DNA from 3 places in the Streptomyces sp. NPDC059373 genome. Region 2 is predicted to be linked to each of the others. Evidence: riboswitches for the same ligand, from Rfam matches in the RefSeq annotation. Region 2 holds a riboswitch; each other region holds the start of a gene.
The links. A riboswitch is a leader RNA that binds a small molecule or an ion and turns the genes downstream of it on or off. The one in region 2 is predicted to bind cyclic di-AMP.

Region 1 (2,258 bases), on a different contig from region 2:
CGGCCCAGGCGGCCTGGGTGAGGCCCGAGCAGTCGTAGGAGTTGGGGCCGGTGGCGCCGTAGACGTAGGGCACCCCGAGCTTGGACCTGGCGAAGGCGATCGCCTTGGCGGCCTTGGCGGCGTATCCGCTGCTGGTGGTGCTCGTCGAGGTGGATGTGGACGTGGACGTGCTGGCTGCCGCGGCCTTCCGCGCGGCTGCCGCGTCCGCCGCCTTCTGGATGGCCGCGAGCCGGGCCTTCTCCTTGGCCGTGAGGCTGTTGAGCAGCTTCTGCGCGGTGGTCAGCTTCTTCTGGACGGCCAGCTTCTGCTTGCTCAGCTCCTGCTGCGAGTCGTCCAGCTTCTGCAGGCTCGTGACGGCCTTGCTGCGTTCCTGGGCGATCTCGATCTGCTGGGTGCGGAAGGTCTCCAGGGCCGCCTCGGTGCGGCCGGACATCTGCTGCATGACGTGGGCGTTGTCGAGCAGCTGCTGCGGGTCGTTGGCCAGGAGGTACGTGGTCGTGGCGTCCAGGCCGCCGGTGCGGTACTGGGCGGCGGCGAACTCGCCGAGCTGGTCCCGGGTGGCGTTGAGCTTGGCGGTCTTGCGGGAGACCTCGTCCAGCAGCTTGTCGGCGGTGGTGCGCTGCTTGTCGGTCTTGTCCTTGGCCGCGTTGTAGCGCTCGGTGGCGACCTCGGCCTGCTGGTAGAGCTTGTTGACGCTCGCCTGGACCTTCTTGATGGAGGCCGTGCTGCTGCCGGTGCTCGGCGCCGCGCTCGCGCTCTCCCCGAAGAGGGTGACCGTCGCCAGTGCGGCGGTCGTGAGCCCCACGGCCGCACGCGGACCGGGGGCGGTGAGTATGCCGTTGCGGGGCTTGCGGTGGGTCGCCAAGGCAGGCGGCTCCTTCCGTTGACCGCTTACCGGGTTAGCTGTCGGGTTCGGGCATCGGAAGGCCGCCCTACGGTCCGTACGTGTGCGTTCCCGCACCCGTACTCGCGGACCGATTCACCCCAAGGTCGTCGTACGTGGGTCCCCGGCTCCGGCTCGCGCCGGACTCAGCGAAGGCGGCCCGTGACGGCACGGTCGCCGCCGGGAGGGCGGGCCGCCTGATGCGGAACCGTAATCAACCCGAGTGGCGCTTGGGAAGGCTGATGTTCGATTTATCCCGAAACCGATTCGTGACCTTTTACCTTACGCACAGGAACCGTCGGTCGCTGTCAGCGCTACCGCCTAGACTCGGGAGGCGATGAGCAGCCTCTTTGACGACAGCTTCCTGGCCGACCTCGAGCCGACCGACGCGTCCCCGCCGCCGCCCGAGGACCACGTCCCGGAGCAGGTCCCGCACGACCTCTTCGGCGGCCGTTTCGACGCGCCCGTGCACCGGGACGCGTACTACCGGGACGGCGCCCACCGCCCGGTCGTGGACGCCGCCGCGCTGCTCGAAGGGCTGAACGAGCAGCAGCGCGCCGCCGTCGAGCACGCGGGCGCCCCGCTGCTCATCGTCGCGGGCGCCGGCTCGGGCAAGACCCGCGTCCTGACCCACCGCATCGCCCACCTGCTGGCCACCCGGCATGTGCACCCGGGCGAGATCCTGGCGATCACCTTCACCAACAAGGCCGCCGGTGAGATGAAGGAGCGCGTCGAGCAGCTCGTCGGCCCGCGCGCGAACGCGATGTGGGTGATGACCTTCCACAGCGCCTGCGTACGGATCCTGCGGCGGGAGAGCAAGCGGCTCGGCTTCACCTCCAGCTTCTCCATCTACGACGGCGCCGACTCCAAGCGGCTGATGGCGCTGGTCTGCCGGGATCTGGACCTCGACCCGAAGCAGTACCCGCCGAAGTCCTTCAGCGCCAAGATCTCGAACCTGAAGAACGAGCTCATCGACGAGGAGACCTTCGCCGGCCAGGCGGAGAACCCGTTCGAGAAGAAGCTCGCCGAGGCCTATGTGCTCTACCAGTCGCGGCTGCGCGAGGCCAACGCACTGGACTTCGACGACATCATCATGACCACCGTCCACCTGCTCCAGGCCTTCCCCGACGTCGCCGAGCACTACCGGCGGCGCTTCCGCCATGTGCTGGTCGACGAGTACCAGGACACCAACCACGCCCAGTACACGCTGGTGCGCGAGCTGGTGGGGACCGGCGACGAGGCCGCCGAGTTGTGTGTGGTGGGTGACGCGGACCAGTCGATCTACGCCTTCCGCGGGGCCACCATCCGTAACATCCTCCAGTTCGAGGAGGACTATCCGCAAGCCCGGACGATCCTGCTGGAGCAGAACTACCGC
Region 2 (2,258 bases):
AGCCCGCCGCCGAGCCCGCCCCCGGGGCCTCCGCTGAGCCCGCTGCCGGGCTGCCGGGCCGCCGCCCCCCGCATCACTCCAGCCACTCCACGCTCTGCCCGTGCCCGTCCGTCAGCGCCACCGGCCGCCCGTCGACCGCCAGCGTCAGCCGATGCCCGTCGTCCGGCCGGGGCCCGCCCAGCCAGGGCAGGACGCTGTGGTGCTCGTTGGACACCCAGTGCCCGGGCAGGGCCCGTACGAGCTCCGCGAACCGCCGCCGGCGCGCCAGCGGCAGATACGTCAGCACCGCCGTGTGGAACACCACCAGCGTCGCGTCCGGCGCCTCGGCCGCCGCCCGCGCCGCGACCTCCGCCACCCGGTCCACCAGATCCCCCTGCACGATGTGCGCCCCCGGCGCACCCCGCACCGCCTCGATCGCCGCCCGCAGCTGCCGTACCCGGTGCTCCTGCCCCGGCCAGATCAGTGACTCCAGCCACCGCACATCCCCCGGGTCGCCCACATCCAGCGGATTCAGATCGATCCCGCCCCGCCATACGACCTCAGGCACCGCCCCCGGCACCGGCACGCCCCCGCCCGTCCGGCACCGGAACACCGCCGGTGACCCGTCCGCCCCGAACTCCGGGCCGCCGTCGTACGCGTAGCGGTACCGGTCCGGGTACAGGCACAGCCCCGCCGACGCCCCCACCTCCAGCAGGGCCAGCGGCTGCGGCAGCCCGGCCAGCACCGGCAGCAGCGTCGCGCAGCGGGCCGCCTCGTTCGTCTGGGTGAAGCGGACCAGGATCACCTCCCGTACGGAGTCCCATTCCGCGGCCACCCAGGACCGGAACGCCGCCCACTCCTTGTACGGCCCGCCCAGGTACCGCACGGCGGCGAGCAGCAGGTTGGGCTGCTGCTTGTTGCCCGCCGGGAGTCCGGAGATGAGGGCGACCAGTTCCTCGTCCTCCGCGATCCGTGCCGTCAGCTCCTCGTACAGAGGGGACTTGCCGCGCGCCTGTTGCCGCGAGAAGGCCCGGTACCGGTCCGCCACCCGCTCATCCGTGTTCACCGCCATCCGGGCAACGTACCCGGCCGCGCGGAACGGCCCGGAGGCGCCGGGGCAGGCGCACGACAACCGCGCGTCGAGCGGCGCCGGGCACCCCCGCTCACTCCGGGTGACCGGACGAGTGCCGTCCGAATAACAACTGACGCACACTCACATCTCCCGGCGGTCACAGGAGTCACGCCACTTTGCCCGCTTCTGGGTATTCCATCCGCATAGATTCCTGCTGTGAACTGCCCAGAGTGGCTTGGAATTCCCCTGCACCTCTATTAACGTTCGATAACGCAGCGCGGTCGTCCCTCCGCCGAACTGGCGGCGCCGTGCGCTTGTCGAATCCCGTCCGCGGGAACCGGGGAACCACCACCCTGGGGTGAATCGGGTCTGCTCCGGCAGAACCGTAGGAGACCTTCCTGCTCCGAACCCGTCAGCTAACCCGGTAGACGAGAAGGAAGGAAAGGAGTGCGCCCGCGTGGCGTCGAACAAGCCTGCCCTCATACCGGATTCCCATCAGCATCAGCACGACGGGTACGAGTACACCGACTGGGACACCGGCGAGTGGAACGTAGCGGCCGGCTGGACGCCCCCGGCGACAGAACAGACCGCACCCACCAAGAACGCCGTCGACGGCTGGGACACCGCCGAATGGAACATGGCGGCAGGCTGGGCAGAGCTGCGTGAAGCCGCCGCGGCCGCCGGTCTGACGGACACCGCCGCCGCGCCTACGGCGGAGTTCGAGCCCGAGTTCGCGCCGGAGCCGCACCCGGAGTTCGACGAGACCGGCATCGACGGCGACACCTGGAACCCCACCCGCGAGAACACGGCCCCCGTACGGGGTCGTCACCGCGTCGCCAAGCAGCGCACCTTCGGCCGAGGTTCGGCCGTCTTCGGTGTCGCGGCGGTCGCCGTACTCGGTGTCAGCGGCGTCGCCACGGCGGAGGGGCACAACCCCCTCCCCGTATCGCTTCCGCACCTGCCCGAGGTGTCCGACATGCCCGGTATCGGGACGCTCCTGGGCGGCAACGACACCAAGTCCGCCGACCCCGCCCAGAACCTGGACATCAACGCCGGCGAGGCACTGCGCACCCGCATCCTCGACCAGGCCACCCAGCAGAAGGCCGCCGCCGACGGCGTGGCTGCCGCGAAGGACGCCAAGGCCGCCGCGGCGGAGAAGGTGCGCGCGGAAGCCGCCGCCAAGAAGACGGCCGCCGCCGCGGCCAAG
Region 3 (2,258 bases), on a different contig from region 2:
GCCCAGGACCACGTTGTCCACCGGAGCGGTGTAACCGGAGGAGGTGCTCGTGCCGGACGAGGCGGTCTTCGCGGCCGAGGAGGTGGTGGCCGAAGCGGTGCTCTTGTGCTCCGTGGTGGAGGACGAAGAGGTGTGGGCGGTCGAGGCGGCGGCCTTCTGGCCGAGCGTCAGGACCTGGTGGGGGAAGATCAGGTCGGGGTTGCCGCCGACGACGCTCTTGTTGGCGGCGTACAGCTTCTGCCAGCCACCGGCCACGCCCTTGGCGTCGGCGATCTTCGAGAGGGTGTCACCGCTGACGACCGTGTAGCTTCCGCCGCTCGACTTCGAAGGGGTCGAAGCGGATGAAGCGGACGAATGCGACGAAGCGGTCGAGGACTTGGTCTCGGTCGTCTTCTTGGGGGTGGTCGCCGTGGACGCGGCGGGGGCCGAGGAGGTGTCGGCGCTGGACTTGGTCAGACCGGCCTTGGGACCGCACACCGGCCAGGCCTGCGGGCCCTGGACCGCGAGCACCTTCTCGGCGATCGCGATCTGCTGCGCCTTGGTGGCCAGGTCCGCACGCGCGGCGTACTGGGTGCCACCGAAGGCCGCCCAGGTGCTCTGCGTGAACTGCAGGCCGCCGTAGAAGCCGTTGCCCGTGTTGATGCTCCAGTTATTGGTGCTCTCGCAGGACGCGACCTTGTCCCAGGTGCTCACGGAGGCTGCGTGGGCGCCGGTGGCACCGACCATCGGCAGCGCGATGGCGGCACCCGCCGTGCCGGCGGTGACGCCGATTCGGGTGAATCGGCTCGTACGGACGCGACGGTGCTTTCCCTTTGCGGGCATGCCGAATTCCTCTCCGACGCCTGCGAGGTAAGCTGTCGGGTTCGGGCTGGAGATGCCCGGCCGCGGGCAGCCCGAATTAACGGCGCTGCACGGCGACTTCACCCCAAGCCGTTCCGCGACCGACGGAACGGCGATTACCTGGGTCCCCCGCTCCTGCCCTTAAGTGCTCAGGGGTTGCTCAATGGGCGGCGGCAGGATTCGGCGTTCCGCCCGAGAGGATCCCGCAGGCATTTGACCTGCGGGACTGTGAAGCTAGACGACGGCATCGCGACTGAGCAAGGCGCGTAAACACGGGATCAAGAAAGCCGCAAATCGATCTTAGAATTCGATGACTTTGGGTGAGAAGTGTCCGCTCTGTGTGCACAGATCCCTGACGGTGGGTAATTCGATCAATATGCAGAGTCACAAAACGGGGCCGATGTGGACACATAGTGTCTGCGGCATTCCGTACGGTATTTCATGAGTGACGCCCATCACCCGTGGGTGATTTGCCCGGAAGTGCTCCCATCGCGGATGGAAACCGCCCCGGCGAAGTGTGTCTTGTGCATGACTATCGGGCCAATTGTGACCCCGCGTCGGTCGTCTCCCACGGCCACCGGCCGCCGCCCTGTACCTGGTAGAAGACGATGCCTAGGGTGTGAGCCATGCCTCCTGCCCCGGTCCTGGTCTTCACCCGGACCACCGCCTATCGCCATGACTCCATCCCCGACGGCATCGCGGCCTTCCGCGCCCTGGGCGCCGAGCACGGTTTCGGCGTCGAGGCCACCGAGGACCCGGAGGTCCTCGCGGACGGGCTCGGCGGCTGCCGGGCAGTGGTCTTCCTGTCCACCAGCGGCGAGGTCCTGACCCCGCGAGGCCGCAAGGCCCTGCGGGCGTACGCCGAGTCGGGCGGCGGCTTCATGGGCGTGCACGCGGCCGCCTGCACCGAGTACGACTGGCCGTACTACGGCGAGCTGCTCGGCGCCCGCTTCGCCCGCCACCCGGATCTGCAGCCCGGCCTGGTCACCGTCGAGGACCACGGCCATCCGGCCACCGAACACCTCGGCCCGGTGTGGCCGTTCACCGACGAGTGGTACGACTTCCGGATCAGCCCGCGCGGCTCGATGCGGGTGCTGGCGTCGGCGGACGAGTCCTCGTACGACGGTGGCGGCATGGGCGTCGACCACCCGTTGGTGTGGTGCCGCGACTCCGGCGGCACGGGCGGGGGCCGTACCTTCTACACCGCTCTCGGCCACTCCCCCGAGGCGTACGCGGACCCGGTGTTCCGACACCATTTGCTCGGCGGCCTGCGCTACGTGATGGATTCGCCGGGGCCGGGCCTGTAGCCTCACAATCCCGCACATTTTCTTACATCAGCACCTGACCCAGGAGTTTTCGCGTGAGCTACCTCGCGGCCGACGACCGATACGACTCCATGGAATACCGCCGCTGCGGCC

Region 1: another riboswitch for cyclic di-AMP. It lies ahead of ACFXJ5_RS01950 (NlpC/P60 family protein); the one in region 2 lies ahead of ACFXJ5_RS04355 (M23 family metallopeptidase).
Region 3: another riboswitch for cyclic di-AMP. It lies ahead of ACFXJ5_RS26510 (transglycosylase family protein); the one in region 2 lies ahead of ACFXJ5_RS04355 (M23 family metallopeptidase).

Annotation. Positions count from the first base shown of each region.
Region 1 is NZ_JBHYXC010000001.1:426,398-428,655, reverse strand. Features, by position in the region: gene ACFXJ5_RS01950 (NlpC/P60 family protein) at 1-865, opposite strand, end outside; cyclic di-AMP (ydaO/yuaA leader) riboswitch at 874-1,045, opposite strand; gene pcrA (DNA helicase PcrA) at 1,221-2,258, shown strand, end outside.
Region 2 is NZ_JBHYXC010000002.1:38,622-40,879, reverse strand. Features, by position in the region: gene ACFXJ5_RS04360 (DUF2332 domain-containing protein) at 74-1,051, opposite strand; cyclic di-AMP (ydaO/yuaA leader) riboswitch at 1,357-1,497, shown strand; gene ACFXJ5_RS04355 (M23 family metallopeptidase) at 1,509-2,258, shown strand, end outside.
Region 3 is NZ_JBHYXC010000023.1:6,365-8,622, reverse strand. Features, by position in the region: gene ACFXJ5_RS26510 (transglycosylase family protein) at 1-822, opposite strand, end outside; cyclic di-AMP (ydaO/yuaA leader) riboswitch at 825-1,006, opposite strand; gene ACFXJ5_RS26505 (ThuA domain-containing protein) at 1,467-2,147, shown strand; gene mgrA (L-glyceraldehyde 3-phosphate reductase) at 2,201-2,258, shown strand, end outside.